Regions from separate parts of the Pantoea allii genome, predicted to be linked through region 1. Evidence: predicted binding sites of a transcription regulator. Region 1 holds the regulator's gene; the other holds the start of a gene.
What was found. Region 1 encodes PhoB, which activates phosphate uptake and scavenging genes when phosphate is short. Its sites were predicted from a motif close to CTGTCATAAAACTGNCNNAT; they were not measured.
Positions count from the first base shown of each region.

Region 1 (4,425 bases):
GTTTTTCTGCCGGTTCACTTCGGGCCAGGCGCTGGCGATCGGCTTCTGCCGCCTGACTTGCCGTTTCTGCTGCCTGACGGGCGGCATTCACCTGCTCACTGTCCGCGCTAAGCTGCTGTGCCAGCTGCAGCCAGTGCTGCTGGCGCTGAGCGGTGTCAAGCTGGCGGCTGAGTTGCTGCTCGGCTTCCGTCAGTGCAGCTTGCTGCTGTTGCAGCCCGGTTCGGGTCGCCTCATCAAGCAGTGCCATGCCGCCCGCCCGGCTGCGCAGCAACTCCAGCGCATTTTTCGCTTCTTTATGGCGCTCGAACGCGGCCATAGAAACCAGACCGTAAATCTCCGTGCCGGTCAGCTCTTCCAGCAACTCCGCGCGCTCGTTGGCTTTGGCATTGAGAAACGCGGCGAACTGGCCCTGTGACAGCATCATTGAGCGGGTAAAGCGCGCAAAATCCAGACCACTGAGCGTTTCGGTGAGCTTGAGTTTGTCGCCCACTTTGTCTGCAACAATCTGGTTATCCGCACAGCGTGCCAGCTCGACGCGCGGTGCCTGCAGTTTGCCGTCTGCCGTACCCCGGGCGCGGTTCTGGCTCCAGAATGCACGCCAGGCTTCACCTTTAATTTCAAATTCGACTTCAGCCAGGCATTCTGCGCAGTCACGCGTCATCAGCGGATTGTGCCCCTGAGAGAGCACGCCCAGGCGCGGCGTCTGGTGATACAGCGCCAGACAGATCGCATCCAGCAGGGTGGTTTTACCCGCGCCCGTCGCCCCGGTAATGGCAAACAGACCATTGCTGGCGAAAGGCTCGGTGCGAAAGTCGATAAACCATTCCCCTTTCAGCGCATTGAGGTTTTTGAATCGCAGCGTGAGGATCTTCATGGGTTCTCCTCCAGCTCGGCCAGCGTCTGCCTGAACAGCGTTGTCACCTGGGCAATCTGCTCATCGTCAAGCGCATCGTTTAGTGCCAGACGCCGGGCAAAAACCTCTTCAACATTCAGTTCGCTCAGGGTTTCATTATCCGTTTGCGTCAGGCTGTGCTGACGCTGTTCACGACTGCGTCGTAACAGCAGCACTTCCACCGGTAAATCTGCGGTCAGGGCTTCCACCTGGCGCTGCAGGTCACTTAAGTACTCCTGAGTCGTGACTTCAATATCCAGCCAGACCGGTTTTTCGCCGCTCGGATGGGAAAAGTCGGCTAGATGCTGGCTGATTTGCGCCAGTGAACCTTTGAGCATCCTCATCGGCTGGAACAGCGGAATGGGCAGGGCATCGATCTCCAGGCCTGCGGAGCCGAACGTCAGCAGATACACACTCTTTTCGCTGCCCAGCTCGTCAAAGCTAAGTGGAATAGGGGAACCGCTGTAGCGAATATGGTCGCTGTTAGCCACACGCTGAGCACGATGAATATGCCCAAGGGCGATGTAATCCGCTGGCGGAAATGCCGAGGCAGGGAAGGCGTCCAGCGTGCCGATGTAGATATCACGCACCGAATCACTTTTGCTGACGCCAAGGGCCGTAAGGTGGCCGGTTGCAATGATGGGCAGGTGCTTGTTCCACGCCTGCGCCGCCGCAAAACTGCGCTGATAATGCGCGGCAATCGCTTCCAGTAGACTGATCTGTTTGTCCCGCCCCGACTGACCGGCCTGGCTGCGCATGATGTCGCGCGGACGCAGGTAAGGAATCGCGCACAGTAACGCGCCGGGTTCGCCCTGACGGGTGGTCAACATCAGCACATCATCATTTTCTTGCGGCGTGGCAACCACTCGCGTATTCAGACAGGCCAGCAGTTCACGCGACTCGTTTAACGTCGCCACCGAGTCATGATTACCTGCCAGCACCACCAGCTGACAGCCGCTGGGCTGTAATGCCACCACGAAGCGGTTAAACATTTCACGCGCATAACTGGGCGGCGTACCGGTATCGAATAAGTCGCCCGCCACAATCAGGGCATCAACCTGGTGCTGCTCAATCTGGATTAACAGCCAGTCAAGAAAGGCCTGGTGTTCAGCGGCACGGCTCTTGTTATAAAAGAACTGCCCCAGGTGCCAGTCCGCGGTGTGGATAATGCGCATAACACTCCCTGCCATAACAATTTGCCCGGCAATTATACTGGCTCTATCACTAAAGCCACAAAACATGTCGTCATGTTGTCATAAATGGTTGTTGCAAGCCGACTTTTATGGCTAACTTTTTCATAAAACTGTCACAAAACTGACGCATAATGACGCCGCAAATATCAGTGAAAGCCGTCCTACCTGCAGGAGTAATAATGGCTAAGCGCATTTTAGTTGTGGAAGATGAAGCTCCAATCCGTGAGATGTTATGTTTTGTTCTGGAACAAAACGATTATCAGCCGATTGAGGCCGAAGATTATGACAGTGCTGTCAGCAAGCTGATTGAACCCTGGCCTGATCTGATCCTGCTGGACTGGATGTTACCCGGCGGTAGCGGCATACAATTTATTAAACATCTTAAGCGTGAAGCCATGACGCGCGATATTCCGGTTATGATGCTGACCGCGCGCGGCGAGGAAGAAGATCGGGTTCGTGGGCTGGAAGTCGGGGCTGATGATTACATCACTAAACCCTTTTCGCCTAAAGAGCTGATGGCACGCATCAAAGCGGTTATGCGTCGTATTTCGCCGATGGCGGTTGAAGACGTGATTGAAATGCAGGGCCTGAGCCTGGACCCGTCATCGCACCGCGTGATGTCAGAAACCACACCGCTGGAAATGGGGCCGACAGAATACAAGCTGCTGCATTTCTTTATGACCCATCCTGAGCGTGTTTACAGCCGTGAGCAGCTACTCAATCACGTCTGGGGCACCAACGTCTATGTTGAAGATCGCACCGTTGACGTTCATATTCGTCGTTTACGTAAGGCGCTGGAACTGACCGGCCACGATCGCATGGTACAAACCGTACGCGGAACAGGCTATCGTTTCTCTGCCCGCTTTTAAACGGAGCTTTAACCGTGCTGGAACGCCTCTCCTGGAAGAGATTATTGTCCGAACTGGTGCTGGCGTGTCTGCCTGCGCTGGTGCTTGGCCTGCTGTTTGGCTATTTGCCGTGGCTCTTGTTACTTAGCGTCGTCGGCATGTTATTGTGGCATTTTTACAACCTGATGCGCCTTTCTCACTGGCTATGGCTCGATCGCACGATGACGCCGCCTTCAGGCCAGGCTAGCTGGGAGCCACTGTTTTACGGGTTGTATCAAATGCAACTGCGCAACCGGCGGCGGCGGCGCGAGTTAGGTAATCTGATTAAGCGCTTTCGTAGCGGCGCGGAGTCGCTGCCTGACGCCGTAATCCTGACCACGGAAGAGGGCACTATTTTCTGGTGCAACGGCCTGGCACAGCAACACCTGGGGCTGCGCTGGCCAGAGGATAACGGGCAAAATATCCTTAACCTGCTGCGTTATCCTGAGTTTTCACGCTACCTTCGCCAGCGGGATTTCGACAAGCCACTGACGCTGGTGCTGAATAACCAGCACCATATGGAATTCCGTGTCATGCCTTACAGCGAAGGCCAGTGGTTAATGGTGGCGCGCGATGTTACCCAGATGCATCAGCTTGAGGGAGCACGGCGTAACTTCTTCGCCAACGTCAGCCACGAACTGCGCACGCCTTTAACGGTGCTTCAGGGCTATCTGGAAATGATGAACGACTCTGTGATGAATCAGCGCTCACGGGACAAAGCGTTGCACACGATGTCGGAGCAAACCCGACGGATGGATAGCCTGGTCAAACAGCTCCTGACGCTGTCGCGTATTGAGGCTGCCCCGGTCATCAACATGAAAGAAAAGGTTGATGTGCCCGTCATGCTAAAACTGCTGCAGCATGAGGCCGAAACCCTGAGCGGTGGGCGTCACGCTATCCATTTTCATACCGATCCCCATCTGAAAGTGTTTGGCAATGATGAGCAATTACGCAGTGCCATTTCCAACCTCGTTTACAACGCGGTTAACCATACGCCAGAGGGCACGCGCATCGATATCAGCTGGCTACGTAGCAAGCAGGGCGCGGTATTCAAGGTGTGCGATAACGGCCCCGGCATTGCTTCTGAGCATATCCCACGTCTGACAGAACGTTTTTACCGCGTGGACAAAGCGCGTTCACGCGCCACCGGCGGCAGCGGGCTTGGGCTGGCCATCGTGAAGCATGCGCTGAGCCATCATAATGCGCGTCTGGAGATCACCAGCATCCCGCATCAGGAAACCTGTTTTACGTTTACCCTGGCACCACGGTTGATTGTTACTAACGGGATGCAGGAGAATGCCGTCCATTAACTGCTGACGGACCGGAACAATGCGCGCGTTTTTTTTGCTGTTCTTCTCTCTGTTGCCTGCCTTGGTGCAGGCGCAGCCTGTTATGCTTTCAGGCAATCTGAGCAGCGCAGGCTCGGACACGCTCGGCTACCTGATGACCTTAT
Region 1 is NZ_CP125958.1:3,540,663-3,545,087, reverse strand. It holds gene QNH99_RS16855 (AAA family ATPase) at 1-874, opposite strand, end outside; gene sbcD (exonuclease subunit SbcD) at 871-2,067, opposite strand; gene phoB (phosphate response regulator transcription factor PhoB) at 2,265-2,954, shown strand; gene phoR (phosphate regulon sensor histidine kinase PhoR) at 2,969-4,282, shown strand; gene QNH99_RS16835 (PstS family phosphate ABC transporter substrate-binding protein) at 4,302-4,425, shown strand, end outside.

Region 2 (4,425 bases), 2.0 Mb from region 1:
GGAAACAGCACGCGTTCCGACCGATTGGGGTTGCCCACGATTGTCAGTTGGTTGATGTGCTGCCTGCTGCGGCCTGGGATATCCCCCTGCCCGCGGTACTGACGCCGTCTAAACTCTGGCTATGGGATGAATAAACCCAGGCACGCTCGTGCGCCTGGGTTTATGACAGCGATGGATTAGTAAAGCAGACGGGCGCGGATAGTACCCGGAATAGCCTTCATGAGCTGCAGGGCTTTCTCAGCCAGTTCATGCTCGGCGTCAACGTCAATCACCACATAACCCATCATCGGCGAGGTTTGCAGGTACTGAGCGGCAATATTGATGCCCTGCTCAGCAAAGATCTGGTTGATCGCGGTGAGGACGCCTGGGCGGTTCTCATGTATATGCAGCAGACGACTGGCGCTCACGCCGTGCATCGGCAATGAAACTTCAGGGAAGTTAACGGCGGACAGCGTTGAACCGTTATCCGAGTATTTAGCCAGCTTACCTGCGACTTCAATACCAATATTTTCCTGCGCTTCTTCGGTAGATCCACCGATATGCGGCGTCAGGATAACGTTGTCGAATTCGCTCAGTGGTGAAATGAACGGATCGCTGTTGGTCGCAGGCTCGACCGGGAATACGTCAATAGCGGCTCCGCCAACCTGCTTACTTGCCAGCGCGTCACACAACGCCGGAATATCCACTACGGTGCCGCGTGAGGCGTTTATCAGCAACGTGCCGGGTTTCATCTGCGCCAGTTCATTGGCAGAGATCATATTTTGCGTGGAGGCGGTTTCAGGTACATGCAGGCTGACGACATCGCTCATGTTCAGCAGTTGCGTCAGGCTACGAACCTGTGAAGCGTTGCCGAGCGGCAGTTTGTTTTCAATATCGTAGAAATAAACGTGCATGCCCAGGCTCTCAGCCAGCACGCCCAGTTGCATACCGATATGACCATAGCCAATAATGCCGAGCTTTTTACCGCGCGCTTCAAATGAGCCCTTGGCAATTTTATTCCAGACGCCGCGGTGCGCCTTCGCATTCGCTTCCGGTACACCACGCAGCATCAGCAGCATTTCGCCAATAACCAGTTCGGCAACAGAGCGCGTATTGGAGAAAGGCGCATTAAACACCGGGATACCGCGCTTAGCGGCCGCATTTAAATCAACCTGGTTCGTTCCGATGCAGAAACAGCCCACAGCCACCAGTTTTTCTGCAGCGGCAAAAATCTCTTCGGTCAGTTGGGAACGGGAACGGATACCGATAAAATGCGCATCGCGAGCGGACGCTTTCAACGCCTCGGCATCCAGTGCGCCTTTGTGGAATTCAATATTGGTGTAACCTGCAGCACGGAGGTTTTCCAGCGCACTCTGATGGACACCTTCCACCAGCAGGAACTTAATTTTGTCTTTTTCCAGTGATACCTTTGCCATTTCCCAACCCTATTCAGAATTCAACGAGGACTGAACGCCGCCAGCCGTCTGTCAAAATATCAAAAAAATCGCCTGCGGCAATACAAACGATTGCCTGCCCGTCAGCATGGCCGGGCTCAGAGGGCGCACTTTGCCAGACAAAATCATGGGTTGGCCGCATCGGAAAGAACGAACCCGCTGCCGATGACGGTTATGTGACATAAGTCACCAAATTTTGACCTGGTAAGAAAAGTTTTTTAAATCAAAAAAAAGCGGGCGCCGTTCAGCGCCAGGCGCATTATTTTTTGAGAGTTTTGACGCCGTCCGGCCCACCAATCAGTGCAACGTCTGCGCCGCGCGTCGCAAACAGCCCAACGGTGACCACACCGGGCAAGGCGTTGATGGTTTTTTCCAGCTCAATGGGATTGAGAATACGCAGATTGTGCACATCAAGAATGATATTGCCGTTGTCGGTCACTACATTCTGACGATATTCAGGTAAGCCCCCCAACTTCACCAGTTCACGCGCAACATAACTGCGCGCCATCGGGATGACTTCAACCGGTAGCGGAAAGCGTCCAAGCACATCCACTTCTTTGGATGCATCGGCGATGCAGATAAACTTTTTGGCCACTGCAGCGACGATTTTCTCACGCGTCAGCGCAGCGCCACCGCCTTTAATCATCTGCATTTGTGGGTTAATTTCATCGGCACCATCGACATAAATGGCCAGGTCATCGATTTCGTTCAAATCAAACACCTGAATGCCCAGGCTTTTCAGCTTTTGCGTTGAGGCTTCGGAACTGGAAACGGCACCTTCAATCTGATGTTTAATGCTTGCGAGCGCATCAATAAAGTGGGCGGCAGTAGAACCTGTTCCAACACCGACGATTGTCCCGGGCTGGACATAATCAAGTGCAGCCCAACCAACAGCTTTTTTCAGTTCATCCTGGGTCATGATATGTTTAGAACCTGTGCGATAAGGAATTGCGCGTAGTATAAAGCAAGGCTTGCTGAAAATGCTCGGATGCATTGGGCGGATTTAATGCTTTGGAAGCCAGCCCACAAAAATTTCCCCGACATTGCCGTTGGCACTTTTGTGGCATAGTGACGTCCATCCTGAAGGAGAGAGAAAAATAATGAAACGCCCTGACTACAGAACGCTTCAGGCGCTGGACGCAGTGATACGTGAACGCGGCTTCGAACGTGCCGCGCAAAAGCTGTGCATTACGCAATCTGCCGTATCGCAGCGCATTAAACAGCTGGAAAACCTGTTTGGTCAGCCGCTGTTAGTTCGCACCGTGCCGCCTCGCCCTACCGAGCAAGGTCAAAAACTGCTTGCGCTGCTGCACCAGGTTGAGTTGCTGGAGGAAGAGTGGCTGGGCGATGAAATCAGCGGGACAACGCCGCTGCTGCTGTCGCTGGCGGTGAACGCCGACAGCCTGGCAACCTGGCTGTTGCCCGCATTAAAAGACGTACTGGCCGATTCGCCGGTGCGCCTGAACCTTCAGGTTGAGGATGAAACCCGCACTCAGGAACGCCTGAGACGAGGCGAAGTGGTTGGCGCAGTGAGTATCCAGCCCCAGCCGCTGCCCAGCTGTCTGGTGGATCAACTGGGTGCCCTGGATTATTTGTTTGTGGCCTCAAAGGATTTCGCAGATCGCTTTTTCCCCAACGGCGTAACGCGTTCCGCCCTGCTTAAAGCGCCAGCGGTGGCCTTTGATCATCTGGATGATATGCATCAGGCCTTCTTGCAGCAGAACTTTGATTTATCTCCGGGCAGCGTTCCCTGCCATATCGTCAACTCATCCGAAGCGTTTGTGCAGATGGCGCGGCAGGGATCGACCTGCTGTATGATCCCTCACCTGCAGATTGAACGCGAACTGGCAAGTGGCGAGCTCATCGATCTCACGCCGGGGCTGTATCAACGTCGGATGCTGTACTGGCACCGTTTTGCGCCAGAAAGCCGGCTGATGCGTCGGGTAACGGATGCGCTGATTGCCCATGGCCATCGGGTGCTACGTCAGGATACGGCGGAATAGCGGGCGGTCGACAGATCATAAAAGCGCTAAAGGCCAGGAAAAACGAGCTGGCTGAAGGTTGTGTGCCAAACGTCTAATCTTTGCCGCCGCAAAAGTTGGGCGTTGCGGTGAGAAGGTGTAGTTGTGAAAGCGGCACGGCGTTAATGGCCGTCAGGGCATTTTTCAGAAGGCAATACGCAGCGCTGAGCAGAGGGAATCCACTAGCATTTACCCGCAAGGATGCGGGTAAAAGGCACAGCCGGCACAGCGTTGTGCCGTCTGTGCCGGTCCGTCAGGTTGATGAGCGATGTGAAGGAACCGCATCAGCGGCGCAAGGACCGCCTGGCAAACACTGCCCCTGATGGCTTAACCACAACACCAATAACGGCTTACTGTGCCGTATTCGGTTTCATCTCAAACACCACATCCACCTGGTCATCAAAGTTGATGCTTTGCTGATCGTAGGTTTCCTGCGCAGACGTATCTGCCGCAGCCGAGGCTTTAAACATGCGGTTCATGGGCATTGGCTGATAGTTTGCCACCTGATAACGAATGCTGTAGATCGGGCCCAGTTTGGCATTAAAGCCTTCAGCCAGTTCAGCGGCCTGTTGGGTCGCATTCTTAATCGCGGCTTTACGTGCCTGCTGCTTGTAGCTCTCTGGATTGGCGACGCCCAGTTCAACACCGCGCACTTCGTTCAGACCGGACTTCAGCGCACCATCAAGGAGATCGTTCAGCTTGTCCAGCTGACGAACGGTGACCTGCACCTGACGCACCGCACGATAGCCTTTAAGCTGCGATTTACCGTCTTTGGTGTAGTCATACTCTGGCTGCGTCGTCAGGTTCGCCGCTTCAATGTCTTTTTTCTCAATACCGTTTTTTTGCAGGAAATCAAAATATTGCGCTACGCGACTATCGACCTGCTTTTTTGCTTCAGCGGCATCTTTCGATGAGACATTCACCACAATTGACAGCGTCGCGATATCCGGGCGGGCATCTACGGTTGCCTT
Region 2 is NZ_CP125958.1:949,627-954,051, reverse strand. It holds gene QNH99_RS04695 (5-formyltetrahydrofolate cyclo-ligase) at 1-134, shown strand, start outside; gene serA (phosphoglycerate dehydrogenase) at 177-1,415, opposite strand; gene rpiA (ribose-5-phosphate isomerase RpiA) at 1,693-2,352, opposite strand; gene QNH99_RS04680 (LysR family transcriptional regulator ArgP) at 2,534-3,436, shown strand; gene QNH99_RS04675 (oxidative stress defense protein) at 3,805-4,425, opposite strand, start outside.
Region 2: the regulator PhoB is predicted to act here: its motif matches at 1,597-1,616, upstream of serA (phosphoglycerate dehydrogenase).